4 regions of the Streptomyces araujoniae genome follow, and region 2 is predicted to be linked to each of the others. Evidence: riboswitches for the same ligand, from Rfam matches in the RefSeq annotation. Region 2 holds a riboswitch; each other region holds the start of a gene.
The links. Region 2 has a riboswitch for cyclic di-AMP ahead of ACQ9ZG_RS17785 (M23 family metallopeptidase). Riboswitches for the same ligand answer to the same signal wherever they lie in the genome.
Positions count from the first base shown of each region.

Region 1: it holds a riboswitch for cyclic di-AMP, as region 2 does, so the genes downstream of both, ACQ9ZG_RS29825 (LysM peptidoglycan-binding domain-containing M23 family metallopeptidase) here and ACQ9ZG_RS17785 (M23 family metallopeptidase) in region 2, are expected to answer to the same signal.
Region 3: it holds a riboswitch for cyclic di-AMP, as region 2 does, so the genes downstream of both, ACQ9ZG_RS26350 (M23 family metallopeptidase) here and ACQ9ZG_RS17785 (M23 family metallopeptidase) in region 2, are expected to answer to the same signal.
Region 4: it holds a riboswitch for cyclic di-AMP, as region 2 does, so the genes downstream of both, ACQ9ZG_RS21285 (C40 family peptidase) here and ACQ9ZG_RS17785 (M23 family metallopeptidase) in region 2, are expected to answer to the same signal.

Region 1 covers NZ_CP194070.1:6,996,689-7,003,819, reverse strand. Annotated here, with positions in the region: gene ACQ9ZG_RS29845 (STM4013/SEN3800 family hydrolase) at 1-98, shown strand, start outside; gene ACQ9ZG_RS29840 (STM4012 family radical SAM protein) at 98-1,480, shown strand; gene ACQ9ZG_RS29835 (STM4011 family radical SAM protein) at 1,488-2,420, shown strand; gene ACQ9ZG_RS29830 (SGNH/GDSL hydrolase family protein) at 2,447-3,274, opposite strand; gene ACQ9ZG_RS29825 (LysM peptidoglycan-binding domain-containing M23 family metallopeptidase) at 3,446-4,447, opposite strand; cyclic di-AMP (ydaO/yuaA leader) riboswitch at 4,451-4,611, opposite strand; gene ACQ9ZG_RS29820 (tyrosine-protein phosphatase) at 5,023-5,835, shown strand; gene ACQ9ZG_RS29815 (DUF6126 family protein) at 5,840-6,016, opposite strand; gene ACQ9ZG_RS29810 (helix-turn-helix domain-containing protein) at 6,126-6,734, opposite strand; gene ACQ9ZG_RS29805 (aspartate aminotransferase family protein) at 6,801-7,131, opposite strand, start outside.
Region 2 covers NZ_CP194070.1:4,171,680-4,178,810, forward strand. Annotated here, with positions in the region: gene ACQ9ZG_RS17765 (bifunctional glycosyltransferase/CDP-glycerol:glycerophosphate glycerophosphotransferase) at 1-1,556, shown strand, start outside; tRNA gene ACQ9ZG_RS17770 (tRNA-Met) at 1,653-1,726, shown strand; gene ACQ9ZG_RS17775 (MerR family transcriptional regulator) at 1,842-2,597, shown strand; gene ACQ9ZG_RS17780 (PP2C family protein-serine/threonine phosphatase) at 2,745-3,974, shown strand; cyclic di-AMP (ydaO/yuaA leader) riboswitch at 4,184-4,338, shown strand; gene ACQ9ZG_RS17785 (M23 family metallopeptidase) at 4,350-5,396, shown strand; gene ACQ9ZG_RS17790 (PrsW family intramembrane metalloprotease) at 5,468-7,006, opposite strand.
Region 3 covers NZ_CP194070.1:6,104,766-6,111,896, reverse strand. Annotated here, with positions in the region: gene ACQ9ZG_RS26365 (bifunctional acetate--CoA ligase family protein/GNAT family N-acetyltransferase) at 1-2,207, opposite strand, end outside; gene ACQ9ZG_RS26360 (HPr family phosphocarrier protein) at 2,368-2,649, shown strand; gene ACQ9ZG_RS26355 (GntR family transcriptional regulator) at 2,794-3,504, opposite strand; gene ACQ9ZG_RS26350 (M23 family metallopeptidase) at 3,811-4,626, opposite strand; cyclic di-AMP (ydaO/yuaA leader) riboswitch at 4,641-4,809, opposite strand; gene ACQ9ZG_RS26345 (M16 family metallopeptidase) at 5,024-6,394, opposite strand; gene ACQ9ZG_RS26340 (M16 family metallopeptidase) at 6,421-7,131, opposite strand, start outside.
Region 4 covers NZ_CP194070.1:4,922,952-4,930,082, forward strand. Annotated here, with positions in the region: gene ACQ9ZG_RS21265 (ATP-binding protein) at 1-31, shown strand, start outside; gene ACQ9ZG_RS21270 (LuxR C-terminal-related transcriptional regulator) at 28-723, shown strand; gene ACQ9ZG_RS21275 (C40 family peptidase) at 910-2,010, opposite strand; gene ACQ9ZG_RS21280 (hypothetical protein) at 2,274-2,627, shown strand; gene ACQ9ZG_RS21285 (C40 family peptidase) at 2,852-4,072, opposite strand; cyclic di-AMP (ydaO/yuaA leader) riboswitch at 4,071-4,237, opposite strand; gene pcrA (DNA helicase PcrA) at 4,507-6,948, shown strand; gene ACQ9ZG_RS21295 (M23 family metallopeptidase) at 7,031-7,131, opposite strand, start outside.

The sequences.
Region 1 (7,131 bases), 2.8 Mb from region 2:
CATACGGCGACGACGGCTACACCGGCCACCGGCTCGGCCACGAGGCCGTCTGGACCGTGCCGTACGCCCATTTCTTCCTGGAACCGGGGGCCTCCTGATGACCACCAGCACCACCGCGGCGACCGGCGTACCCGGCGTGAGGCCGTACGAGAGCTACGTCTACGCCTATCCGCACAAGACGGCCTACCGCCCGCTGCCGGAGCGGCCCGCGCTGCGGGAGCTGTGGGCGGCCGAGCGGAAGGACGCCCTCTCCCTCTACCTGCACATACCGTTCTGCGAGGTCCGCTGCGGCTTCTGCAACCTCTTCACCCGGATCGGCGCGCCCGAGGAGCTGACGACCCGCTACCTCGACGCCCTGGACCGGCAGGCCGTGGCCGTACGGGACGGGCTCGGCGACGAGGAGCCGGTGCGGTTCGCGGCGGCGGCCTTCGGTGGCGGGACGCCGACCTTCCTGACGGCGGGCGAGCTGGAGCGGCTCTGCGACATCGCGGAGAAGCGGATGGGCGCCGACCTGCGGGCGGTGCCGCTCTCGGTGGAGACCTCGCCGTCCACCGCGACCGCCGACCGGCTGGCGGTGCTGGCCGACCGGGGCACGACCCGGATCAGCATCGGGGTGCAGAGCTTCGTGGACGCCGAGGCGAAGGCGGCCGTCCGCCCGCAGCGCCGGGCCGATGTGGAGGCTGCCCTCGGCCGGATCCGGGACGCCCGGATACCCCTGCTGAACATCGACCTGATCTACGGCATCGACGGCCAGACCGAGCGCACCTGGCTCACCTCGCTGGACGCCGCGCTGGCCTGGCGGCCGGAGGAGCTGTACCTCTACCCGCTGTACGTCCGCCCGCTGACCGGCCTCCACCGGCTGGGCGCGGGCGTGAGCGGCCCGGAGGCTGAGGCCCTGGAGCAGGCGGCCTGGGACGAGCAGCGGCTGCGGCTCTACGCGGTGGGCCGCGACCATCTGCTGGCGCACGGCTACGAGCAAGTGTCGATGCGGATGTTCCGCCGGGCCGACGCCCCCCAGGAGGGTCCCGAGGACTACGCCTGCCAGACCGACGGCATGATCGGCCTGGGCTGCGGGGCCCGTTCCTACACCTCCGCCCTGCACTACTCCTTCGACTACGCGGTCGACATGCGGGAGATCCGCTCCATCATCGACTCCTTCACCGCCACCCAGGACTTCTCCCGGGCCGAGGTCGGGCGGTACGTCGACGAGGAGGAGGCCCGCAGGCGCCACCTCCTCCAGTCCGTCCTCCAGGCGGCCGGTCTCCCCGTGGCCGACTACCGCGCGCGGTTCGGTACGGACCCGTGGGCGGACTTCCCCGCCGAGCTGGCGGGGTTCGCGGCCCGGGGCTGGCTGGACGAGGGGGCGCCGGAGGGGCTGCTGCGGCTCTCCGCGTCGGGCCTGGCCCACTCCGACGCGCTGGGGCCCGTGCTGTTCTCGCCCGGGGTGCGGGCGGCGATGGCCGCGTACGAGCGGAAGTGAGCGGGCCGTGGACCTGACCATCCTCTACCGGGGCCCGCTGGCCTCGTGCGACTACGACTGTCCGTACTGCCCGTTCGCCAAACGGCGGGACAGCCGGGCGCAGTTGACCTCCGACCGGGAGGCGCTGGAGCGGTTCACGGGGTGGGCGGCGGCGCAGACCGACGACCGGCTGTCGGTGCTGTTCACCCCGTGGGGCGAGGGACTGGTCCGGTCCTGGTACCGGCGGGCGCTGACCGAGCTGTCGCATCTCCCGCACATCGGCCGGGTCGCCATCCAGACCAATCTGAGCGGCCGCACGGCCTGGCTCGCGGACGCCGATCCGGAGCGGATCGCGCTCTGGTGCACGTACCACCCGGGGCAGACGCCGTACGAGCGGTTCCTCGGCAAGTGCCGTGAGCTGTCGGCCCGGGGCATCCGGTTCAGTGTGGGCGTGGTGGGGTTCGAGGCCCATCTGGAGGAGGCCCGGCGGCTGCGGGCGGCGCTGCCCCCGGAGGTCTACCTCTGGGTGAACGCCGCCGAGGGGCGGACGTACACGGACGAGGAGGCGGCGCGGTGGACGGAGCTGGACCCGCTCTTCCCGTACAGCAGGCATCCGCACCGGTCGGCCGGGCTGCCCTGCCGGACGGGCGAGTCCGTGATCTCGGTGGACGGCGAGGGGACCGTGCGGCGCTGCCACTTCGTCAAGGCCGAGCTGGGCAATCTGTACGACGGCAGCTACCGCCGGGCGCTCGGTCCGCGGGCCTGTCCGCTCGCCGTCTGCGACTGCCACATCGGCTATGTGCACCTGGAGACGCTGCCGCTGTACGACGTCTTCGCGGGCGGTGTGCTGGAGCGGATACCGGCCGGGCCGGGCGGGGGCCCGGCGCCGGACGGACCCCTGGTCCCGGGCCCGACCCGGCGTACGCTCCCCCTGCTGAACCCTGAGCCCCTGAATCCCTGAGAACCCGAGCCCCTGGGCACCTGCTGCTACAGCGGCAGCAGGTCCGGGCGCTTGGCCTCGACGTGGTCGCCGGACGACTCGCCGCGCAGCCGCCGCCCGATCCACGGCACGAGGTACTCCCGCGCCCACTGGATGTTGTCGCGCCCCTCGTGGAAGGTGCTGCGCTGGGCCTGCGGCGGCCAGGGCTGGTCCGGGTCGGCCGGGACGTCGTGGCCGAGGACCTGGGCGGCGCGCAGCGCGACCCGGGTGTGGCCCTCGGGCGAGAGGTGGAGCCGGTCGGCGTCCCAGGCGCGCCGGTCCTGCACCGAGCGCAGCGACCACAGGTCGAGCACCGGGCAGCGGTAGCGGTCCGCGATGGCCCGGAGGTGGACGTTGTACGTGGCGATCTTGCCCCGCATATGGCGCAGCACCGGGACGCCCCGGGTGTCGAAGCCGGTGGTGATCATGACGGAGCCGACCGCCTCGGTCAGCTCCGCGACGGCCTTCTCGTACCGCTCGGCCAGGTCGTCGGGGTCGGTGCCGGGCCGGATGATGTCGTTGCCGCCCGCGCAGAAGCTGACCAGGTCGGGGGCCAGCTCCTTGGCGCGGGGGATCTGCTCCTCGACGATCTGGTCGAGGAGGCGTCCGCGTACGGCGAGATTGGCGTAGCGGAAATTCCCGTGCCGGGTCTCGTCCGGGTTCGTCGCCGCGTCGGGGGCGGGGAGCCGGTCGGCGAGGAGAACCGCGAACCGGTCCGCCCAGCCGACAAAGGTGCCGTCGGGGCCGGGGTCTCCGACGCCTTCGGTGAAACTGTCCCCGATCGCCGCGTACGACCCGATGGTGTTCTGCTGCTGGGTTCTCGAATCGTCTGCCACAAGCACATATCCTGCACCGTTCAATGTGACCTACGCGACCGTAATACGGGGTTGACGGGTGGTGACATAGACCACCCGGTCTGATTTGGGTAAAGCCGGAATAAGTAGAGGGCGGTGTGCCACAGCACACCGCCCTCGATCACTTCACGCCCGGTGCGGGCCGCCCTCGGGTCAGAGGGAGACGCCGTGCTGGCGCAGGTAGGCGACCGGGTCGACGTCCGAGCCGTAGCTCGGGCCGGTGCGGACCTCGAAGTGGAGGTGCGGACCGGTGGAGTTGCCGGTGGAGCCGGAGAGGCCGATCTGCTGGCCGCCGGTGACGGTCTGGCCGGTGGAGACGTTCAGCGAGGACTGGTGGGCGTACTGGGAGTACATGCCGTCCGCGTGGCGGATGACGACCTCGTTGCCGTACGAACCGCTCCAGCCTGCCGAGACCACGGTGCCCGGGCCGATGGCGCGGACGGGGGTGCCGGAGGCGGCGCGGAAGTCGGCACCGGTGTGGTAGCCGCTGGACCAGCTGGAGCCGGAGGCGCGGTACTGGGTGGTGACCTGGGCGCTGTCCAGCGGGGCGGTCCAGCCGGAGCCGGTGGACTGCGAGGCGCCGGTCTGGGTGGTGGCACCGCTCCGCTTCTGCGCGGCGTCCGACTCGTCGGCCGAGATGGTGTCGCCCTTGGGCGCCTGCTCGGCCTTCTTCGGCGCGGCCTTGGGGGCGGCCTTCTTCTCGGCCTTCGGGGCGGACCTGGGCGCCGGGGCGGCCTTCTTGGCCTCGGAGGGCGCGGCGGAGCCGGCGGCCTTGGCGCCGAGGGTGAGCTTCATGCCCGGGAAGATCAGGCTGGGGTTCTCGCCGACGGTGGAGCGGTTGTCCTGGTACAGCTTCTGCCAGCCGCCCTTGAGCTGGTGCTCGGCGGCGATCTTCGCGAGGTAGTCGCCGGAGACGACGGAGTACGTCTTCGGGGCGGCCTTCGCCTTGGCGGGCGCGGCCTGCGGGGCGGCGGCCGGCACGACCGCGGCCGTGGCGGCGGCGGGCTTGACGGCCGGGGCGGCCTTCTCCGCTGCGTGGGCGCCGGTGGCGCCGATCAGCGGGAGGGCGAGTACGGCGCCGCCGGTGCCCGCGGCGAGGACGCCGCGGGTGATCGGGCCGGACTTGGGACGGCGGTGCTTACCCTGTGCGGGCATGGGGAAGTTCCTCTCCGGCGCCTGCGAGGTGAGCTGTCGGGTTCGGGCTGGAGATGCCCGGCCGCTGGATGGCGGCTTCACCCCTAGCCGGTCCGGATCGCTCCGGGCCGGCGGCTTACCTGGTTCCCCCGCTCCTGCCACACGTGAGTGGGTGGGTGCGAATTCCGGGCGGCGGCAGGATTAGGCGGTCCGTCCGGATTGACGGTGACCGTAAACGAGTCAGGACGACGGGAACAAGCCGTCGGTTGCCTCCCGGAATCATCGATTCAATTCCGCCCCGGATTTCCCGTCACACTCCGTGGATTACGGATCTTGGCTTTCCGTACGGATCCCGGGAAAACGACCGGGCTCCGTCGCCACGGTCCGTCACGGATATGATCCCGCTCACCTAGGGAATCCCATCTCCCCCATTAGCGGGGCATGTTCTGCGAAATGCACCAATACGGACATGCCGTCGGCACCACTTCTGACACTCCGTCATCCGGCCCATGATTTTCGGCCGAATCGATGTCGTATCGTCACAGGAGCGCCCTCGCCGGAGAGCCGCGCCGACGCCAGAGACTTCAGGAGCCACCGTGACGCAGCAGGTGCCGCAGGTCCCGCCGACCGAGACCGCACTGAACGGAGTCCGCAACTTCCGCGACGTGGGCGGGCTCCCCACCACGGACGGGCGGCGCACCGCCTTCGGCCGGCTCTACCGCAGCGGCCACCTGGCACACGCCACCGCCGAGGACGCGGCCTTCCTCTCCGGGCTCGGGCTGCACACCGTCTTCGACTTCCGCAACTCCGCCGACCACCAGCTCGACGGATACGACATCGAGTTGGCCGGTGTCCGCAATGTCAGCATTCCGCTCTCGGATCCGGCCGACGGAGCCGAGTTCTGGCGGCTGGTGCGCGACGGGAACATCGAGCAGCTGCGCTCGATCCTGGCCGGCGGCAAGGGCACCGAGCGGATGCTCCACATGTACCGCGCGACCATCGTGGACCGCACCGCCGAGCACAGCCGCGTCCTCCACGCCCTGGCGGAGGACAGCGTTCCGGCCCTGATGCACTGCGCGGCGGGCAAGGACCGGGCGGGGCTGTCGATCGCGGTCTCGCTGCTCGCGGTCGGCGTCGAGCGCGAGGCGATCGAGGCGGACTACCTCAAGTCCAACGACCCGCACCGCCGGTACAAGGTGAAGCGCACGGACATGTCCGCGACGGGGATGTCCCCCGAGGTGATGGAGCTGCTCAACCCGCTCTTCGGGGCCCAGTCCTCCTACCTCGCGGCGGCGTTCACGGCCATCGACGAGACCTGGGGCTCGACGGACCGCTATCTCTCGGAGGGACTGGGCGTCTCCGCCGCCACCCGGGAGCGGCTGCGCGAGCGCCTGCTCGACCAGGGCTGAGCGGCTACTCCGCGCCCGCCACCATGAAGAGCAGGTAGAGGAAGGCCGCGATCACATGGCCGACCACCAGGTAGGCGATGAGGCGGATCACCAGACCGCGCGGCATCCGGCGCTCCTGCGCGTCCTTCGTGGCCTTAGGCCGCCGGGGACTCAGCGGGTCGTAGTGTTCGGAATCGGACATGACGGTCCTCTCTGCCGGTCTCACGGCCGGTGGGTACGAAGGGTCCGGAGGTACGGGGGTCCGGAGCGCGGAGGTCCGCAGGTGTGCGGGGCCGCGGTGGTACGCGGGGTCAGCGCGCGTGGAGGGCGTTGCCGAGGCACAGCTCGGCCGCGGGGCTCTGGAGCAGGGAGTGGACGAAGAGCAGCTCCGCCCCGCCGCGGTCCAGGGCCGCGATCCGGTGCGGGGTGAGCGAGTCGAAGTGGGCGCTGTCGCCCGGGTCCAGATCGTGCACGGTCTCCCCCAGCGCGACCCGCAGCCGTCCGCCGACGACGTACAGCCACTCCTCACCGGGGTGCACGCGGACCAGGTCGCCCTGGGCGCCGTACGGGACACGGACCCGCAGCGCCTGCATGGCGCGGCCGGGGCTGCCGGCCCGGCGGTACATCCAGCCGTCGGCCTCGGCGCCCTCGAAGGCTCCGCCCCGGATGACCGCGTCGCGCTCGGGGGGCTTCTCGCCGAGCAGCTCGGAGACCGTCGTACCGTAGATACGGGCCAGGCCCAGCAGCATCGGCAGCGAGGGCTGGCGGCGGCCGGTCTCCAGCCGGGAGAGGTGGGCCGGGGAGAGTCCGGCCCGCTGGGCGGCGGTCTCCAGGGTGAGGCCGCGCCCGCGGCGCAGTTCGCGCAGTCGGGGGGCGACGCCGGGAAGCTCGTCGGCCGCCCCCTCGTCCTGAGGGTTCATGGTTCCATTGGGCCAGGAACTTTCCTCCCGGGCAAATAAATTGCCCGGGAGGCAAATCCCTCGGCCTCAGCGGTTGGCCACGGCCTGCTTGACCAAGGTCCGGCCGAAGTCCCACATCAGCCCGCCCCCGCTGTGGGCGTCATCCATCACCTCGGTGAACGCCGTCACGAAGCGGTCCACCTCCGGCTCCCCGATGATCAGCGGCGGGATCAGCTTGATCACTTCCAGATGGTCGCCGGAGACCTGGGTGAGGATGCGGTGCTTCTGGAGCAGCGGCACCACGACCATCTGGGCGAAGAGCCCCTTGCGGGCCGCCTGGAGCATGGTCCAGCGGCTGCGGAGCTTCAGCGAGGACGGGCGGCCGAACTCGATGCCGATCATCAGCCCGCGCCCCCGC
Region 2 (7,131 bases):
TCGACATCTTCCAGCAGTACGAGGGGTTGTTCGCCTTCCTCGCCGCGCGTCCCGAACTGGCCTGGGCGAGGCCCCTGCTCTTCGAGCGGGCGGTGTTCCACATGCTGTTCGCGCTCAAGCGCCCCGAGCGCGTCAGGGTCGCGGACCGCGAGGAGTTCTTCAAGCTCACCTCGGCCTTCTACCGCCGCCACCTCCCGGAGGGCTTCACGCTCCCCGAGGGGCAGACCGGGGACGACATGCGCGCCCTGGCCAAGGGCTCGCACCGCGCCTTCCAGACCACCGAGCTCGTCGACCGGGTCAAGAAGACCAGCCTGAAGAAGGCCCGCAAGGCGAAGGTCAAGGTCGGCAAGCGCGCGTACGCGGGTCTGTACGCCGTCGAGCGCCGCCGCGCCATCGACCCCAACCTCGCCGTCTACAGCTCGTACTGGAACCGGCTCCCCGCCTGCAGCCCGCTCGCCATCTACGAGAAGGCCAAGGAACTGGCCCCGCAGGTGCGGGGCGTCTGGGTGGTCCGCGCGGACCTCGCCGACCAGATACCCGAGGGTCTCGACGTCGTGGTCCCCAACTCGCGCCGTTACTGGGAGGTCATGGCGCGGGCGAAGTACTTCGTCAACAACGTCAACTTCTCCGACGCCATCGTCAAGCGGCCGGGCCAGGTCCATCTGCAGACCCACCACGGCACCCCGCTCAAGCGCATGGGCATCGACCAGCAGAACTTCCCGGCTTCCGCGAAGGGCATGAACTTCGCCAAGCTGCTGCAGCGCGTGGACCGCTGGGACTTCAGCGTCTCCTCCAACGAGCACTCCACCGAGCACTGGGAGCGGGTCTACCCGGCCGCCTTCGAGTCGCTGGACGTGGGATACCCGCGCAACGACGTCTACTACCGGGCCGGCGCCGAGGACGTCGCCAGGATCCGTGCCGACCTCGGCATCGCTCCGGGCAAGACCGCCGTGCTGTACGCGCCGACCCACCGCGACTACCAGAAGGGCTGGACCCCGACCCTGGACCTGGCCCGGGTGGCCACCGAGCTGGGTGACGACTTCGTCCTGCTGGTCCGCTCGCACTACTTCTACACGCAGAACCCCCGGCTGCAGCGCCTCGCGGAGCAGGGCGCCATCATCGACGTGTCCGGCTACCCGGTGGTCGAGGACCTGTGCCTGGCCTCGGACGCGCTGATCGCCGACTATTCGTCGATCACGTTCGACTACGCCAACCTGGACCGGCCCATCGTGGTCTTCGCGGACGACTGGCAGGTCTACTCCCAGAGCCGCGGTGTCACCTTCGACCTCGTCTCCGGCCGCCCCGGCGACACCCCGGGGGCCGTGGCGACCACCGAGGACGCGCTGATCGACACCTTCCGCAGCGGCCGCTGGCAGAGCCAGGAGGCCGCCGGCCTGCGCGCCGCCTTCCGGGAACGCTTCTGCCAGTTCGACGACGGAAACGCCGCGGAGCGGGTCGTGCGGCGGGTCTTCCTCAACGAGGCCGCGGAGCCCGCGATCCTGCCGCTCACCGACCGCACTCCCGCGCCCGCACCCACCGGGGCGGCGGCTCTCTAGAGCCTTCCCGTCGGGGCCCGCCGCAGCTGAGCGGCGGGCCCCGACGGAAAAGTGGTCGGAGCACCCTCTCCGATGGCGTAGAGTTGTGTTCACCGACGCGGGGTGGAGCAGCTCGGTAGCTCGCTGGGCTCATAACCCAGAGGTCGCAGGTTCAAATCCTGTCCCCGCTACTGAAGATCCAGGCCCGGTACGCAGATCACTGATCGCGTACCGGGCCTGAGTCGTTTCCGGAACCTGAGCTGTCCGGTTGACCTTGACGTTGCGTAAAGATCTAGCGTTTCCGGCATGGAGTGGTCCATCCAGGAAATCGCCAGAAGGGCCGGCACCACGAGCCGCACGCTCCGGCACTACGGGGACCTCGGTCTCCTCGCGCCGAGCCGGGTCGGGAGCAACGGCTACCGCTACTACGACCAGGACGCCCTCGTCCGGCTGCAGCGCATCCTGCTGCTGCGGGAGCTGGGGCTGTCGCTGCCCGCCATCAAGGACGTACTCGAAGGGCAGCGGGACACGGGGGCGGCGCTGAGGGCGCATCTGCGGTTGCTCGAACAGGAGCAGGCGCGCATCGGGCGGCAGATCGCCTCGGTGCGGACCACTCTCCACAAGACGGAGGAGGGAGTGGAACTCATGGCCGAGGAAGTGTTCGACGGCTTCGACCACACCGCGCACGAGCGGGAGGTGACCGAGCGCTGGGGGCGTGCGGCGTACGAGGAGGGCGACCGGTGGTGGCGCTCGCTGGGGGAGGAGGGGAAGCGGGCCTTCCTGGACGAGCACGAGGCCATCGCCCGCGACTGGGCGCGGGCCCGGGAGGCCGGCGCCGGGCCGGGCGGCGAGCAGGCCCAGGAGGTCGCCCGGCGGCACTGTGCGTGGCTGGCCTCCGGGGAGACGGGTCCCGGGCTCACCCGTTCGTACGTCATCGGGCTCGGTGAGATGTACGCCGCCGATCCCCGCTTCGGAAAGAACTACGATCGCTACGGAGACGGCACCGCCGCCTTCGTACGGGATGCGCTGACGATCCACGCGGAACACCGGCTCTCCGACTGACCGGCGGGGGCCGCCCGCGCAAGGGGCCGCTTCCCCCTATTTGGCCGATGAGGAGTCGCCGCACGGCGCGGCTCCGGGAAGCCTGGACGGGGCGCGGTACCGTCCGCAGCCGTGGCCGGACCGGGCAGGAGTGCACAGGTGGTGGGGATGGCGGAGAAGGGGCGCGGGCTCGTGAGGGGGAGCCTCGGCATCCCCGGGCGTGCCACGCCCGGCTCCACGGGGCGGGGGAAGCCGGTGGTGGCCCGGACCGCCGGGACCCGGCGGTTCGTCCGGCTGCTGCCGGTGCTGCTGATTGGCGGCGGGCTCCTCTTCGACTCGCTGGCCCCGGCCAACTTCACCGCCGTCCCCCTGTTCGTGGCCGCGCCGCTGATCGCCGCGCCCTTCTTCTCGCTCGCCAGCACCATCCGTACGGGGGTGGCCTCGGTCCTCTCCGTCATCGCGATGCGGATCTCCGACGGGACCTCCACCCAGGTCGTCCCGGTCATCGAGATGATCACTGTCCTCACCGCCGCCGTCCTGGCCCTCGTGATCAACGGGGTGGTCCGCCGCAGCAACGAGCAGCTGGCCTCGGCGCGGGTCATCGCGGAGACCGCCATGCGGGCCGTGCTGCCGACCCCGGCGGAGCGGATCGGCGGGCTCCAGGTGGCCGCGCGGTACGAGGCGGCGCAGGCGGACGAGTTCGTCGGCGGGGACCTGTTCGCGGTGGCGGACACCCCCTACGGCGTGCGTCTGGTCGTCGGGGACGTACGCGGCAAGGGGCTGGACGCCGTGGAGGCGGTGGCGGTCATCATCGGCGCGTTCCGGGAGGCCGCCGAGCAGGAGCGGTCGCTGGAGGGCGTGGCCCAGCGGCTGGAGCGGGCGCTCGCGCGGGAGGGGACGCGGCGGTACGGGCTGGACGCCATGGAGGGGTTCATCACCGCCGTACTGGCCGAGATCCCGCCCGGTTCGGCCGCGCTGCGCCTCGTCAACCGCGGGCACCCCGAGCCGATCCTGCTGCACGCCGACGGGGCCCTGGAGGTTCTCGCGCCGAGCGTGCCCGCGTTGCCGCTGGGGATGGACCTGGGGGTGTGGCCCGACCGGTCCGACGAGTGGGAGATGCCTCCCGGTTCGACGCTGCTCGCCTTCACGGACGGCCTCTCCGAGGCCCGGGACGCGAACGGCGTCTTCTACGACCCCGAGGCCCGGCTCCGCGGCCGGATCTTCCCCGGCCCCGAGGAGCTGCTCTCGGCGCTCACCGACGACGTACGGCTGCACACCGGCGGCCGGTCGACGGACGACATGGCGCTGCTCGCGGTGAGCCGTCCCGCGGAGGGGCAGCCGCCGCGGCGGACGACGGTGAAGATCGTGGGCCGGGGCGATGACACGGTGCGTAGTTGAAGGGCGCCGCTCCGCATAACGTTTGACATACCGTCAGAAAAAGAGGTGTGGGTGAGGGGATGTCATGTTGTCCGGTTGGCGGTGTTTGTTGTGGGTAAATCCCTGTCGTAGCCGTTAATGATCAACAGGAACAGCTTGGAATCGGGCCCACCTGTCTATTAACGTTCGATAACGCAGCGCGGTCGTCCCAGCCGTCGTCAGGACGGCGCCGTGCGCGAGCGCCGAATCCCGCAAGGGAACCGGGGAACCACCTACATGGGGTGAATCGGACGCCTGTGTCTCCACTGTGAGGCAGAGGGGCCCGTAGGAGACCTTCCTGCTCCGAACCCGTCAGCTAACCCGGTAGGCGAGAAGGAAGGAAAGGAGTGCGCCCACGTGGCGTCCAACCAGCCTGCCCCTGAGGCCCCGTCATCCCTGAGCGCCGACGCCTTCGGCGGTCCGGAGCGGACCTGGGAGGAGTGGAACCCCACCGCGGAGTCCGTCCGTCCCGTGCGCGGCAAGCACCGCGTGGCCAAGCAGCGGGGGCTCGCCCGTAGCTCCACCGTCCTCGGGGTCGGCGTCATAGCGGCCGTCGGTGCGGGTGGCATGGCCACCGCCCAGTCCAAGCCGCCCGTCTCCATCTCCCTTCCCGATTCCATCGCGGACAACCTCCCCGACGCCAAGTCCCTTCCCGGCGTCGGGGCCTTCATGTCCGACAAGGCCGAGGCCGCCCCGGTCGCCGCGGCCGCCCCCCTCACCTCCGCGGGCATCACGACCGCCGAGGCCGAGCAGGGCACCACCGACGCGGGCGAGGCCCTGCGTGCCCGGATCCTCCAGCAGGCCGAGCAGCAGCAGGCCGCCGCCGACGCCGAGGCCAAGGCCGCCGAGGAGAAGGCCGCGGCCGAGAAGGCCGCCGCGGAGGCCAAGAAGCAGCAGGACGAGGCGGAAGCCAAGGCGAAGGCCAAGGCCGCCGCCGAGAAGAAGGCGGCGGAGGAGGCGGCGGCGAAGAAGGCCGAGGAGGAGCGCCTCGCCAAGCTCCGCGCCAGCTACACCCTGCCCGCCTCCGGGTACACGATCACCTCGACCTACGGCCAGTCCGGCGCCATGTGGTCCTCCGGCCAGCACACCGGCACCGACTTCGCCGGAGCGGCCGGTTCGCCGCTCAAGGCCGTGCACAGCGGCACGATCACGTCGGCCGGCTGGTCCGGTTCGTACGGCTACCGCACGGTCCTCCAGCTGGAGGACGGCACCGAGCTCTGGTACGCCCACCAGTCCTCGATCGACGTCTCGGTCGGCCAGAAGGTCAGCACCGGCGACACCATCGGCCGCATGGGCGCCACCGGCAACGTGACCGGCGTCCACCTCCACCTGGAGGTCCGCACCGCCGGCGGCTCGGCCATGGACCCGATCGCCTGGCTGAACAGCAAGGGCCTCAACGTCTGAGATCCCGGTACGTCGTTCGCGTACCACCCGCCCCTCGAAACCCCGGCAGCCCTGACGCTCACCCCCCGACGTCAGGGCTGCCGGTCTGTCCGGGGGGCTTGGCCGTAGCCATAGCCATAGGTGGGGGTTCCGTGGCCGGGGGCCTGGCCGTGGGGGGTTCCGTGGCCGGGGTTCTGGTGCTGGGCGGGGGCGTAGCCGTACCCGTACCCCTGGCCGCTTCCGTACGGATGCGGCTGCCCGGTGCCGTAGCCCTGTCCTTGTCCGTACGGCATCGGCTGCCGGTACGGGTACGGGCGCGGGGCGCTGCCCGTCACGCGGGCCGCGTGGGTGAGGGCCGGGGACGCGATGTCCCGGCGCTGCCAGAGGTGGTGCAGCAGCTCCCGCTCCCGGGCGGCGAAGTCCGGGCCCACCGCGTCATGGCGGGCGCGGCGGCGCAGCCCGGCGAGGGTCGTCGCGAACGACTCGTACTCGGCGACCGCGCGGGCCGCCGCCCGGCCCCGGGAGCGGTCCTGCCTGCCGTGCCAGTGGCGGGCCAGGTCGCGGGCCATGCCCCGGGTCCGCATCGAGGAGAGCGCCAGCGGCTCGGCCGGCGTGAGCCAGCCGGCCGCGGCGTACGCGGGCAGTTCGGCGGCGAGCGTCCGCAGCTCGCGGCGGCGCCACCAGACCGCCAGCCAGGTCAGCAGCCCGAAGAGCGGGACCATCACGACCGCGTACACCGCGTAGAAGCCGAGCCCGCCGAAGACCGCCGAACCGTTCCACAGGGCGTGCAGGCCCATCGCGGCGAGCAGGCCGAGCAGCGGCAGGGCGATCCGGCGGAGCCGGTGGTGGCGGGCGCTGATGACCGCGAAGCCGAAGCCGAGGCCGGTGAGGACCGTGAACAGCGGGTGCGCGAACGGCGACAGCACGATCCGTACGAAGAACGTCCCCGCCGTCATCGACGCCAGGCCCGAACTGCCCAGTTGCTGGTCCTCACCGAAGGCGTTGCCCAGATAGAGGATGTTCTCGGTGAAGGCGAAGCCCGTACCGGTGAAGCCGGCGACCACGATCCCGTCGACCACGCCCCGGAACTCCCGCCTCCGGAAGATGAAGATCAGCAGTACGGAGACGGCCTTGGCGCTCTCCTCCACCACCGGGGCGATCACCGTCGCCCCCCACGCGTCGGCGCTCGACGGGTCGGCGGTGGCGGTGGCTATCCAGCGCACCGCGAACGAGTTGGCGATGATCGAGATGAGCGCGGCCGCGCACGCTCCCCAGGCGAAGGAGAAGAGCAGATTGCGCCAGGGGGCCGGTTCGACCCGGTCCAGCCAGCGGAAGGCGGCCATCAGCAGCGGCACCGGGAGCACCGCCAGGCCGAGGCCGACGAGGAACCCCTCCGGGCCGGTCTCCTCGCGCACGAGGGCCAGGATCACCAGCCAGCAGAGCGCCAGCGCCACGATCACGGCCCCGGCGCGGAACACCTTGCTGCGCCACACCATGCCGACGCGGCGCGGCCGGTACTTCCACCGGCCGCGCTCCGGCACGGCGCCCAGCACCTCGTCGAGCCGCTGCTCGTCGTGGAGGACCGGGACCGCCGGCTGCCGCTGCTGGTACTGCACGGAACCGTCGGACACCCCTCGACCCTAACGAGGACCACTGACACCCGGCGACCGTGCATCCGGCCAGGACGGTTCGCTGTTCGGCCACGCTGGTCCGCCGACGGGCCGGGAGGTGGCCCGCCGGGTGACGGTCCGTCCGG
Region 3 (7,131 bases), 1.9 Mb from region 2:
GCGGCGGTGCCGGGCTCGTCGATGGTGTCGTCGAGGAACTCGGGCACCTTGCCGGGGGTGGCCGCCTGCCGCCGCCACTGCGCGTACTTCACGGCTTCGGCCATCGCCCGTACGGCCCGTTCGGCGGCGGGGTAGGCGGGGATGCGGCCGGGGGCGGCGGGCTGCGGGGTGTCCGGGGTGGGTGCCGTGGTGCCTGTGGGTGCTGTGGTGTCCGTGGTGGTCGGTGTGGGTGCTGTGGTGGTGGGGGCCGATGTGGTGCCCGTGGTTGCCGATGCTCCCGACGCGGTGGCGGCGGGGCGGCCGGCGAGCGTCGTGGGGCGGGTGCGCGGGGCGGCCGTGCTGCTGGCGGCGGCGAGCGCCTCCGCGAGGCCGCCGATCTCCACGTGGACCACGGCGACGGGCTTGGCCGGCCCTCCGGCGGCCGCTCCGCGCAGGGCGGCGGCCAGCACCTCGCCGTCGCCGGTCTCCGCGTTGCCGTTCTCACCGACCCACGGGATGGCGGTGACGATCACGGCGTCACAGGTCCCGTCCGCCAGCGCCTCGGCCAGCGCGTCCCGGAAGTCCTGCGGGGAGGCGGCCGTGGTGAGGTCGACCGGCGGGCGCGGTCGGAGCCCCTCGGCGAGGCAGGCGTCGTAGGTGAGGAGGCCCAGGGACTCGGAGTTGCCGAGGATCGCGACCCGGGGGCCGGCCGGGAGGGGCTGGTCGGCCAGGAGCAGTCCGGCGTCGACCATCTCGGTCACCGTGTCGACCCGGATGACGCCCGCCTGGCGCATCAGGGCGGAGACGGTGGCGTCGGGGATGCGGCTGACGGGGACGGCGTGGCCGGGCGGGTTGGTGCCGCTGTGCCGGGCGCCCTTGACCACGACGACGGGCTTCGTGGCGGCGGTCCGGCGGGCGAGGCGGGTGAACTTGCGCGGGTTGCCGAGCGATTCGAGGTAGAGGAGGGCGACGTCGGTGTCCGGGTCCTCGAAGGAGTACTGGAGGAAGTCGTTGCCGGAGACGTCGGCCCGGTTCCCCGCCGAGATGAACGAGGAGAGGCCCGCGCCCCGGCGGTGGAGGCCGGAGAGCAGGGCGATGCCGATGGCGCCGGACTGGGTGAAGAGGCCGATCCGGCCGCGGGCGGGCGACTCGGGGGCGAGGGAGGCGTTCAGCCGGACGGACTCGGCGGTGTTGATGATGCCGAAGGCGTTGGGGCCGATGATCCGCATGCCGTACGAGCGGGCCTGGCGGACCAGTTCGCGCTGGAGCTCGCGGCCGGCCGAGCCCCGCTCGGCGTATCCGGCGGAGAGGACGACGAGCCCCTGGACGCCGTGCTCGCCGCAGTCGGCGACGGCTTCGGGGACCCGGTGGGCGGGGACCGCGATGACGGCCAGGTCGACCCGCTCGCCGATCTCGCCGAGCGAGCGGTGGGCGGGGACGCCGTCGAGGGTGGTCGTGCTCTCGTCGAAGGCCCGGTTCACGGCGTAACTGCGGCCGGTGAAGCCTGCGGCGAGGAGGTTGCGCAGCACCGTGCGGCCCACTCCCCCGGGCGTACGGCCGGTGCCGATCACCGCGACGGAGCCGGGGGCGAGGAGGCGCTGCACCGAGCGGGCCTCGGCGCGCTGCTCCCGGCCGCGCTGCACGGCGAGGGACTTCTCGGTGGGTTCGAGGTCGAGGGTGAGGTGGACGGAGCCGTCCTCGAAGCTGCGCTGCTGGGTGTAGCCGGCGTCCCGGAACACCTTGATCATCTTGGTGTTGGCGGGGAGCACCTCGGCGGCGAAGCGCCGGATGCCGCGCTCGCGGGCGACGGCGGCGATGTGTTCGAGCAGCGCGGAGGCGACCCCGCGGCCCTGGTGGGCGTCCTGGACGAGGAAGGCGACCTCGGCCTCGTCGGCGGGGGCGGAGGCGGGCCTGCCCTGTTCGTTGATGCGGTCGTAGCGGACGGTTCCGATGAACTCGCCGCCGATCGTGACGGCCAGCCCCACCCGGTCGACGTAGTCGTGATGGGTGAAGCGGTGCACGTCCCGGTCGGAAAGGCGGGGGTAGGGGGCGAAGAAGCGGTAGTACTTCGACTCGTCGGAGACCTGCTCGTAGAAGCTGACCAGCCGCTCGGCGTCGTCCGTGGTGATCGGCCTGATGCGCGCGGTGCCCCCGTCGCGGAGCACCACGTCCGCTTCCCAGTGGTCGGGGTACGCGTGATGCGGACTCTGCTCCGGCGTGGGCTCCATGGGCAAAGCCTACGACCGGCGTCCCGGTCGCGGAGGGTTCGGTACCGGGGCAGTCTGGGGACGATCCGGACGGGACCGGCCGGAGGAGAGGCCGGGCAGAGCAGTACGCACCGCATGAGAGACTGGTCTAGACAACCATTGATATGTGAAGGGCAGAACCATGGCTGAGCGCCGCGTAAACGTCGGTTGGGCCGAGGGCCTGCACGCCCGCCCCGCTTCCATCTTCGTCCGTGCCGCCACGGCCTCCGGCGTCCCCGTGACGATCGCCAAGGCCGACGGCAACCCGGTCAATGCCGCCTCCATGCTCGCGGTGCTGGGCCTGGGCGCCCAGGGCGGCGAGGAGATCGTGCTCGCCTCGGACGCGGACGACGCCGAGGCCGCCCTGGACCGTCTGGCGAAGCTGGTCGCCGAGGGTCTCGAGGAGCTGCCCGAAACCGTCTGACGGTACGGAGGACTGAGCCGTGGATCCCCTGAGGGGACCACGGCTCTTTCTTTATTCCGCACCCGGGCCCGACCCGCGACCGGCTATTCGAGGGCAGCACGGAAAAGCCCCCGGAATTACTTCTCTTTGTATACGGCTTCCTTGTTAATGGCGGGCACTCGCAATGTTTACGCCGTGTTGCGAAGAACTCACCCGGGACCGCGGCGCCGGGTGACGGCCGGGCCGGTCCGGGCGGCGGCGGAGCCGGTGGGCCGCGGCCGACCGTTCCGCGTGCTGGGCGGCCAGCGCCCTCGCCCGCTCCGCGTCGCCGCGCGCCACCGCGTCCACGATGGCACCGTGCTCGGCCCAGGAGTCGACGGGGCGGGCCGGCTGCTCGACGGCGTACATCCACGCGGTCTTGTGCCTGAGCTGGGTGAGCAGGGCGATGAGGCCGGGGCTGCCGGAGGCCTGGGCGAGGGTCTCGTGGAACCAGCCGCCCAGCGCCCGCAGGTCCTCCCCCTCGCCCCGGCGGGCCCGCTCCTGGCCCAGCCGGACCAGGCCGCGGAGCACCTTGAGGTGGGCCTCCGTCCGGCGCTGGGCGGCCCGGGCCGCGCCGAGCGGCTCCAGGAGCATCCGGATCTCCAGCAGGTCGGCGGCCTCCTGCTCGGTGGGCTCGGCGACGCAGGCCCCGGCGTGCCTGCGGGTGACGACGAAGCCCTCGGACTCCAGCGTGCGCAGCGCCTCGCGCACCGGGACGCGGGAGACCCCGTACCGCCGCGCCAGCAGTTCCTCGGTGAGGCGGCTGCCGCGTTCGTAGACACCGGAGACGATGTCGTCACGGATTGCCGTGCATACCGATTGCGCGGGAATGCGCATGTCCGAACCTCCGCCATAATCCCCGCGAGACGCGGCCGGCCGACACCTGTTCCGTGACTCTATTGCAATCCGCCGCAATTTCCGATGGCGGGTCGGAATCGAGGGATATCTTCTGGCGGATTCCGGAAGGCGCGGGACCGGACCGTGGGGCCGGACGGGACCGTGGGGCCCGACCGGACCGTGGGGCCGGACGGGACCGTGGGGCCCGACCGGACCGTGGGGCCGGACGGGACCGTGGGGCCCGACCGGACCGTGGGGCCGGTTCGCCGGACCGCTTGCCCGGGCCGGGCGTCGGTGCCGTGCGCGTCAGACGTTGACGCCGTGCGAGCGCAGGTAGGCGACCGGGTCCATGTCCGAGCCGTACTCCGGGGTGGTCCGGGCCTCGAAGTGCAGGTGCGGGCCGGTGGAGTTGCCGGTGGAGCCGGAGAGGCCGACCTGCTGGCCGGAGGTGACGCTCTGGCCGACGGAGACGGTGATCGAGGAGAGGTGGCCGTACTGGGTGTACGTGCCGTCGGCCATCCGGAGCACCACGTTGTTGCCGTACGCCCCGCCCCAGCCGGCCTCGACGACCGTACCGGCGCCGACCGCGACGACGGAGCTGCCGGAGGCGGCGCGGAAGTCCACGCCGGAGTGGCTGCCGGAGGACCAGAGGGCGCCGCCCGACTTGTAGCCGGTGGTGACGTAGGACCCGGCGACGGGGAGGTGGAAGGCGTTGAGGCGGGCGCGCTCGGCGGCGCGGGCGGCCCGGGCCTTCTCCTCGCGGATCTCCTTCGCGCGGGCCTCGGCCTTGCGCTCCGCCTCCGCCTTCGCCCGGGCCTTCTCGGCCTTGGCCTTGGCTTCCGCGGCGGCCTTGGCCTTCGCCCTGGCCGCGTCGGCCGCCTGCTGGTGCTGGGCGCGGGCCTGGGCGTCGAGCCGCTCGGCGAGCGTGGCGTCGAGGGTGATGGCCTGGGTGAGTCCGGTCTCGACGGTCCGGGCGGCCTCGGAGTCCGCCGCGGTGGCCGGCGAGGCGAGGGTGCCGAGGACGCCGGTGGTGGCCAGGGCCGTGACGCCGGCGACATGGGCGCTGCGGCGGGTCAGGCGGCTCGGGGCACGGTGCTTCCCGGTGGCACGGGTGAACGCCATGGAGGGGCTGGATCCTTTCCTTCCTTCTCGCCTACCGGGTTAGCTGACGGGTTCGGAGCAGGAAGGTCTCCTACGGACTCCCGGGCCGGTTCGCGGCACGGGGATCCGATTCACCCCAGGGACTGCGTGTGGGTCCCCGGCTCCCCAGGCTCGCGCCTGACGGGGACTCGGCGATGGCTGCCCGGCGCCGCGGGTGCGGCATACGGGTGGCGGACAGCCGGGCCGACGCTAGGCGGGGCGGCTGCGCATCACCAAACGGACAGGGGGGTTTGTCGCGCATCCCACAGGGCAGATCGTCACCCTCTTGGAGGAAGAGGCACATTTGGGACTTAACGCGCAAAAAGCGAGGGCCCCGGCGAACCGGGACCCTCGTTCCTTCTGCCGCGCCGGTGCGGTGTCAGCCGCTGACGACGGTCACCTCTCCGATGCCGAGCGCCTTCACCGGCTCCGCGATCTGCGCCGCGTCCCCGACCAGGACCGTGACCAGCCGGTCCACCGGGAAGGCGTTGACCACGGCCGCGGTCGCCTCCACGGTGCCCGTCTCCGCGAGGCGGGCGTACAGCTGGGCCTGGTAGTCGTCGGGGAGGTGCTGCTCGACCTGGTCGGCCAGGGTGCTCGCGACCGAGGCGGCCGTCTCGAACTTGAGCGGGGCGACGCCCACCAGGTTCTGCACGGCCGTCTCGCGCTCGGCGTCGGTAAGCCCTTCGGCGGCCAGCGTGCGCAGGACCTTCCAGAGGTCGTCCAGGGCCGGGCCGGTGGACTCGGTGTCCACCGAACCGCTGATGGCGAGCATCGCCGCACCGCCCGCGTCGGGCCCGGCGGAGCGCAGGACCTGGGCGAAGGCCCGCACGCCGTAGGTGTAGCCCTTCTCCTCGCGCAGCACCCGGTCCAGCCGGGAGGTGAGGGTGCCGCCCAGGCAGTAGGAGCCGAGCACCTGGGCGGGCCAGACGCTCTCGTGGCGGTCCGGGCCGATGCGGCCGATCAGCAGCTGGGTCTGGACCGCGCCGGGGCGGTCCACGATGACGACGCGACCGGCGTCGTCGGCGGTGATCGGGGCGACCGGGCGGGCCTGGCCCGCGTCGCCCGACCAGTCGCCGAGGGTGTCGGCGAGCAGGGCGTCCAGGTCGATGCCGGTCAGGTCACCGACGATCACGGCCGTCGCGGTGGCCGGGCGGACATGGGCGTCGAAGAAGGCGCGCACGGCGGCCGCGTCGATCCGCCGCACGGTCTCCTCGGTGCCCAGCCGGGGGCGGGACATCCGGGCGGTGGCCGGGAACAGCTCCTTGGAGAGCTGCTTGGCGGCGCGCCGGGACGGGTTGGCCTGCTCGTGCGGGATCTCGTCGAGCCGGTTGCCGACGAGCCGCTCGATCTCGCTCTCGGCGAAGGCCGGGGCGCGCAGGGCCTCCGCGACCAGGCCGAGCGCCTTGGCCAGCCGGGAGGCCGGGACCTCCAGGGAGACCCGGACGCCGGGGTGGTCGGCGTGGGCGTCCAGGGTGGCGCCGCACCGCTCCAGCTCGGCGGCGAACTCCTCGGCGCTGTGCTTGTCGGTGCCCTCGGAGAGCGCGCGCGACATGATCGTGGCCACGCCGTCCAGGCCCTCGGGCTCGGCGTCCAGCGGCGCGTCCAGGAAGATCTCCACGGCCACGACCTGCTGGCCGGGGCGGTGGCAGCGCAGCACGGTCAGCCCGTTGGGCAGGGCGCCGCGCTCGGGGGCGGGGAAGGCCCACGGCCGGGCGGTGCCCGGGGTCGGCTGCGGGTGGTACTCCATGGCTACTCCAGTCACGGCGGCGTCGCTCACTTGTCCGTCCCCTCGGGCGCGTCGGTGGCCTCGTCCCCGTCCTCGGCAGGCTCGACCGGCTCGTAGACGAGCACCGCCCGGTTGTCGGGGCGCAGGGCCGCCGCGGCCGCCTGGCGCACCTCCTCGGCGGTGACGTCCAGCACCCGGCCCACGGCGGTCAGGGCGAGCTGCGGGTCACCGAACAGCACCGCGTAGCGGCAGAGTTCGTCGGCGCGGCCCGCGACCGTCCCCAGCCGGTCCAGCCACTCGCGCTCCAACTGGGCCTGGGCGCGCTCCATTTCCTCCGGGGTGGGCCCCTCGGCGGCGAACCGGGCCAGCTCCTCGTCGACCGCGGTCTCGATCGTCTCCACCGCGACACCGCCGGAGGTCTTCACGTCCAGCCAGCCCAGCGAGGGCGCCCCGGCGAGCCGCAGCAGCCCGAACCCCGCCGCCACCGCCGTACGGTCGCGGCGGACCAGGCGGTTGTGCAGCCGGGAGGACTCACCGCCGCCGAGCACGGTGAGCGCCAGGTCGGCCGCGTCGGCGGCGCGGGTGCCGTCGTGCGGGAGGCGGTAGGCGGCCATCAGGGCGCGCGCCGGGACCTCCTCGTGGACCACTTCGCGCAGCTGCTCGCCGATGATCTCGGGCAGGGTGCCGTCGCGCGGGGGCTGCTTGCCGTCGTGGGACGGGATGGAGCCGAAGTACTTCTCGATCCAGGCGAGGGTCTG
Region 4 (7,131 bases), 750 kb from region 2:
CGAGCTGGAGATGGAGAGGGCGAGCGAATGACCGAGAACACCGAAGCCACCGGGGGCCCGGAGCGACGGGTACGGGTCGTGCTCGTCGACGACCACCGGATGTTCCGCACCGGGGTGCAGGCCGAGATCGGCCGCACCGAGGAGACCGGGGTCGAGGTGGTGGGCGAGGCCGCCGACGTCGACCAGGCGGTCACCGTCATCACGGCGACCCGCCCCGAGGTGGTCCTCCTCGACGTCCACCTCCCGGGCGGCGGCGGGGTCGAGGTGCTGCGCCGCTGCGCCCCGCTGATGGGCGCGGCCGACGACCCGGTCCGCTTCCTCGCCCTCTCCGTCTCGGACGCCGCGGAGGACGTCATCGGCGTGATCCGGGGCGGTGCCCGGGGCTATGTCACCAAGACGATCACCGGCACGGACCTGGTCGACTCCATCTTCCGGGTCCAGGAGGGGGACGCGGTCTTCTCCCCGCGGCTGGCCGGCTTCGTCCTGGACGCCTTCGCCTCCACGGACGCCCCGCCGGTCGACGAGGACATGGACCGGCTCACCCAGCGGGAGCGCGAGGTGCTGCGGCTGATCGCCCGGGGCTATGCGTACAAGGAGATCGCGAAGCAGCTGTTCATCTCGGTGAAGACGGTCGAGTCGCATGTCTCGGCGGTGCTGCGCAAGCTCCAGCTCTCCAACCGCCACGAGCTGACCCGCTGGGCGACGGCCCGCCGGCTGGTCTGAGCGGGCGGCTCCCGGGGCGGGCGCGCGGGGTCCGGCTCCGGCGGGGCCCGGCAGGTGCGGTCGCGCCTCGGCGGAGGTCCGGCGGGAGAGGAGGCCGTCGGCCGGGTCGGGCGGCCTTCGGCCGGGTCGGGCCGGGCGTCGGTCGGCTCGGGCGCCCCTCGACCGGTCCGGTCGGCGTCGGCCGGGTCAGGCCACCCGGGTCGCTCCGGCGAACGGCATCTGGTCGATGGGCGCGATCCGGACCGGTGCGCCCGGGCGCGGGGCGTGGATCATCTGGCCGCCGCCGATGTAGAGGCCGACATGGCTGATCCCGGAGTAGAAGAAGACCAGGTCACCGGGGGCCAGTTGGGAGCGGGAGACGCGCTGCCCGGCGTTGATCTGGGTGTAGGTGGTGCGGGGCAGACTGACGCCCGCCGCCTGCCAGGCGGCCTGGGTCAGACCGGAGCAGTCGAAGGCGTTGGGCCCGGTGGCGCCCCAGACGTACGGCTTGCCGATCGCGCCGTGGGCGAAGGCGATGGCCCGGCCCGCCCGGGAGTTCGGGGCGGCGACGGAGGAGCGGGGGGTGGCGCGCTCGGCCTGGCCGCTGCCCGCCCGGTCGGCGCGGGCCGGGCCACCGCCGTGGGCGGCGTCCGCCGAGCGTTCGTACGCGGCGCGCTCCTCGGCGGTGAGTGTGGCCAGGAGCGTGCGGGCGTCGGCCAGCTTGGCCCGGATCGCGCTGCGGTGTTCCCGTAGTTCGGCCTGCCGGGCGGCGAGCGCCTCCGTCTGCCGGTCGGCGCGGGCCTTGACCCGGGCGATCCCGGAGAGCTGGCGCCGGATCGAGCCGAGCAGCCCCGCCTGCCGGTCGCCCGCCCGGTCCAGCTGGGAGGCGCGCTCCAGATAACTGTCGGGGTCGGAGGAGAGCGCCAGTTGGAGCGCGGGGTCGAGGGTGCCGGTGCGGTACTGGGCGGTGGCCATCGAACCGAGGGTGTGACGGGCGGTGTTGAGGCGGTCGGTGCGGCGCGCGGCCTCGTCGGCCAGGGCGTCGACCGTGCGGGTGGCGGCGGCCGCCTTCTCCTTCGCCCCGTTGTACTTCTCCGTGGCGACCTCGGCCTCGTGGTAGAGCCGGTCGACCTTGGCCCGGACCTGGGCGGCGGTGGGGGCGGGCTCGGCGGGTGCGGCCCCGGCTCCGCCGGCCGAGGTGGCGGTGGCGGCTCCGGCGAGCGCCAGAGTGGCGGCGGTGCGGGCAGCAGGGCCGGTGAACGGGCGCTGCTTGGGTTTCCGGTGAGCGGATTTCCGGTGCGCGGCCACGGGGGCGGCATCCTTCCTGTCGGCTGCCCGCCGGGGTACCGATGGGCTCGCCAGGGACGCTAATCCGGGTGAACGGAAAAGGGTCGCCATGACAGTTATTGCCCGGATGTGACGCTTCGGAGTCGGCGAGTGACTGCGGACGGTGACCCGGAATTGACTATTCCGGCAGGTTCGGGCGCCCCGCGCACAGTTCCGGCGAAGGCGCCAAGGAAGGCTTGCCTCACTGCTGGGTAAAGATTTGGCCATGGCTAGGCTCCGGAGCCATGGACGTACTCATCAATGTCTTCGTCGCCCTGCACATCATCGGCATCGCCTCCCTGCTGGGCGGCTTCCTGACCCAGATGAAGGCCATGGGCGCAGGCACCGCGCGCTTCGTTCCGGCCATGCTGCACGGCGCGCTGACCATGCTGGTCACCGGCGTCGCCCTGGTCGGGCTCAACCAGGCCGACGACCAGACCGTCAACAACATCAAGATCGGCGTCAAGCTGGCGGTCCTCGTCGTCATCCTCGCGCTCGTCTACGTCAAGCGGGACCAGGAGAAGGTCGAGAAGGGCGCGTTCGCGGCGGTCGGCGGACTGACGGTCGCCAACATCTTCATCGCCACGCTCTGGACCTGAGGGGTCTGAGAGGCCAGGGGCACTGAGGGGCCTGGGCGACCGGGATGGCTGAGGGACCTGAGGGATCTGGGGGTGCCCAAGGGGCCCGGGTGGCTCCTGAGGAGCGCCTGAGGGGCCTGGGGTCCCCGGCGCCCGGGGCCTGAGAACTTCCCGGGGCCCGAGAGGCTCCCGGAGCCCGATAGGCCGGGGCGGGGAGGCGTGAGGCCCGCCCCGGCCGACGTGCGCTACGCCGGGCGCACGCTGCCGTAGATCGGCATGTAGTAGATCGACTCCTCGCGCACGTTCGCCCCCGGCTTCGGCGCGTGGATCATCATCCCGTCGCCCTTGTAGATGCCGACGTGGCTGATGTCGTCGTAGAAGAAGACCAGGTCACCCGGCTGGAGGTCCGACGTGGCGACGCGGGTGCCGACCTTCACCTGGTCCCAGGTGGTCCGGGGCAGGGTGACCCCCGCCTCCCGCCAGGCCGCCTTGGTCAGCCCCGAGCAGTCGTACGAGGACGGGCCCGTCGCCCCCCACACGTACGGCTTCCCGATCTGGGCGCGGGCGAAGGCCAGCACCTTCTCGGCCTTGGCCGCGTAACCGCTGCCCGTCCCGGCCCCCGTACCCGTACCGGACCCCGGGCTCGTCCCCGTCCCCGTACCGCTGCCGGAGCCAGAACCGGAGCCACCGGCCTCGGCGGACTCCTTCGCGGCCTCCTCGCGGGCCTTCTTCTCCGCCGCCTCGCGCTCCTTGGCCTCGGCCGCCTGGCGGGCGGCCAGCCGCTCCGCCTTCTCCCGGGCCTCGGCCTCCTTCTTCCGCTCCAGCTCCGCCAGCCGCGCCTTCTCCTCGGCGGTCAGCCGCGACAGCAGCGCCCGGGCCTCGGCCAGCTTGGTCTGCACGGTCTGCTTGCCGGTGCGCAGCGCGGTCTGCGTCTCGGTCAGCTTCTCCAGGCTCTTCACGGCCTCCGCGCGCTTCTTCGAGGCCTCGGCCTGCTGCGTGCGGAAGTCGTCGACGGCCTTCTGCTGCCGCTCGGTCGCCCGGCTCATCAGCCGGCTCTGGTCGAAGTACCCCTGCGGGTCGTCCGCCAGGAAGAAGGTCGCGGTGGGCGCGATGCCGCCGGTGCGGTACTGCGCGGCCGCGTAGGCGCCCAGCTCCCGGCGCGCCTCGTTGATCCGCTCGGTCCGCTTCGCCACGTCGGAGAGCAGCGTGTCGACCTTGGCCCGCTGGGTGGTGGAGGCGGCCTTCGCCCGGTTGTACTGCTGGGTCGCGCTGCCCGCCTGCCGGTACAGCTCGTCGACCTTCTTCTGCACGTCCTCGATGGCCGGCCTCGGCTCGGCGGGCGCCGCCGTCGCGTTCTGCGTGGAGAGCAGCGTCACGGAGGCGAGCGCGGCCGTCGTGAACCCGACGGCGGGGGTGGTCGTGCGCACCTTCGTACGCGGCTTGCGATGCGATGCCAAGACCGGCATCTCCTTCCGTGGACCGCCTACCGGGTTAGCTGTCGGGTTCGGACGGAACGGAAGGCTGTCCTACGGTCCGCCTGCGCGGGCACGGACCGATTCACCCCGGTTCTGCGTGTGGGTCCCCGGTTCCGAACCGCCGCGAGGGCAGCACGGATTCGGCAGAGGTGACCGTGAGACGCGGTTCGCCTCAGGGAGCTACGGATCACCTGACCGAGCACGCTAGCCAACGCGGCCCGCCGCTGGGAAGGAGGATGAGCGATATGCCCGATACATTTTCGTGACCTTCTCCCCGGCCGGAACCTGCACCCCCTCCGACCGGCTGCTCCTTCACGGAACGTGGACGTCCGCTCTCCGTCCGTACGGGGCGGACGCCCGTGCCGGTGGCCGCTTGCGGCCTTCGGCCGAACGTTGTCGGTGCGGCCCCCTAGACTCGGAGGGCGATGAGCAGCCTCTTTGACGACAACTTCCTGACCGGCCTCCAGCCCGCGGAGGACGGCCCGCCGCCGCCCCCCGAGGAGCACGCACCCGAAGCGGTGCCGGAGGGACTCTTCGAGGGCGTCTTCGACGCGCCCCCGCCTCCCCGGGACGGGTACTACCGGGACGGTCACCCGCGCCCGGTCATCGACTCCGCCGCACTGCTCGACGGGCTGAACACCGAGCAGCGCGCCGCCGTCGTGCACGCCGGCTGCCCGCTGCTCATCGTCGCCGGGGCCGGTTCCGGCAAGACCCGGGTGCTCACCCACCGCATCGCCCACCTGCTGGCCGAGCGCGGGGTCCACCCGGGGCAGATCCTCGCGATCACCTTCACCAACAAGGCCGCGGGCGAGATGAAGGAGCGCGTCGAGCAGCTGGTGGGCCCGCGCGCCAACGCCATGTGGGTGATGACCTTCCACAGCGCGTGCGTCCGCATCCTGCGCCGCGAGTCGAAGAAGCTCGGCTTCACCTCGTCGTTCTCGATCTACGACGCCGCCGACTCCAAGCGCCTGATGGCCCTGGTCTGCCGCGATCTGGACCTGGACCCCAAGCGCTATCCGCCGAAGTCCTTCACCGCCAAGGTCTCCAACCTCAAGAACGAGCTGATCGACGAGGAGACCTTCGCCGGACAGGCGGCGGACGGCTTCGAGAAGACCCTCGCCCAGGCGTACACGCTCTACCAGGCCCGCCTGCGCGAGGCCAACGCCCTGGACTTCGACGACATCATCATGACGACAGTCCACCTCCTCCAGGCCTTCCCGGACGTGGCCGAGCACTACCGCCGCCGCTTCCGCCACGTCCTGGTCGACGAGTACCAGGACACCAACCACGCCCAGTACACGCTGGTTCGGGAGCTGGTCGGCCCCTCCGGGGAGGCGTCCGACGCCCCCGCCGAGCTGTGCGTGGTGGGTGACGCGGACCAGTCGATCTACGCCTTCCGCGGCGCCACCATCCGCAACATCCTCCAGTTCGAGGAGGACTACCCGGACGCGACGACGATCCTCCTGGAGCAGAACTACCGCTCCACACAGACGATCCTCTCCGCCGCCAACGCCGTCATCGAGCGCAACGAGAGCCGCCGCCCGAAGAACCTCTGGACCAACGCCGGCTCCGGCGCCCGCATCACCGGCTACGTCGCGGACACCGAGCACGACGAGGCCCAGTTCGTCGCCGACGAGATCGACCGCCTCACCGACAAGGGCGACGCCAAGGCGGGCGATGTCGCCGTCTTCTACCGGACCAACGCCCAGTCCCGTGTCTTCGAGGAGATCTTCATCCGGGTCGGCCTGCCCTACAAGGTCGTCGGCGGCGTGCGGTTCTACGAGCGCAAGGAGGTCCGGGACGTCCTGGCCTACCTCCGCGTCCTCGCCAACCCCGAGGACACCGTCCCGCTCCGCCGCATCCTCAACGTGCCCAAGCGCGGCATCGGGGACCGCGCCGAGGCCATGATCGACGCCCTGTCGATGCGCGAGAAGATCTCCTTCCCGCAGGCGCTGCGCCGCGTCGACGAGGCGTACGGCATGGCGGCCCGCTCCTCCAACGCCGTCAAGCGGTTCAACACGCTGATGGAGGAGCTGCGCACGATCGTCGAGTCCGGCGCCGGGCCCGCCGTCGTGCTGGAAGCCGTGCTGGAGCGCACGGGCTATCTGGCCGAGCTCCAGGCCTCCACGGACCCGCAGGACGAGACCCGTATCGAGAACCTCCAGGAACTCGCCGCCGTCGCCCTCGAATTCGAGCAGGAGCGCGGCGAGGAGGAGGGCGCGGGCACGCTCGCGGAGTTCCTGGAGAAGGTCGCGCTGGTGGCCGACTCCGACCAGATCCCCGACGAGGACGAGGACGGCTCCGGCGTCATCACGCTGATGACCCTGCACACGGCGAAGGGCCTGGAGTTCCCGGTCGTCTTCCTCACCGGCCTGGAGGACGGCGTCTTCCCGCACATGCGGGCCCTCGGCCAGACCAAGGAGCTGGAGGAGGAGCGCCGTCTCGCCTATGTCGGCATCACCCGCGCCCGCGAGCGGCTCTATCTGACCCGGGCCGCCATGCGCAGCGCCTGGGGACAGCCCTCGTACAACCCGCCCTCGCGGTTCCTGGAGGAGATCCCGGAAACGCACCTGGACTGGAAGCGCAAGGGCCCGATGGCCGCCCCGGCCGGCCCCACCTCGGGCATCACGTCCTCGCTCTCCTCCTCGCGCTCGCGCTCCGGCCCCTCGGGCTTCGCCACCCGGCGCTCCACGGAGAAGCCGACGGTCTCGCTGGCGGTGGGGGACCGGGTCACGCACGACCAGTTCGGCCTGGGCACGGTGGTGGCCGTCGAGGGCGCCGGCGACCAGGCCAAGGCGACGGTGGACTTCGGCGACGAGCGCCCGAAGAAGCTGCTCCTGCGGTACGCACCAGTCGAGAAGCTGTAGGGCGACGCAAGGGGAGAGGGGCGGGACGGCTGATCGCAGCCGTCCCGCCCCTCTCCTGTCACTTACGCGCGTCCCGTCACCGTCAGGTCGGCTCGACGCCGTGGCTGCGCAGCCACGCCAGCGGGTCCACCGAGGCCCCGCCGCCCGGGCGCACCTCGAAGTGCAGGTGCGGACCGGTGGAGT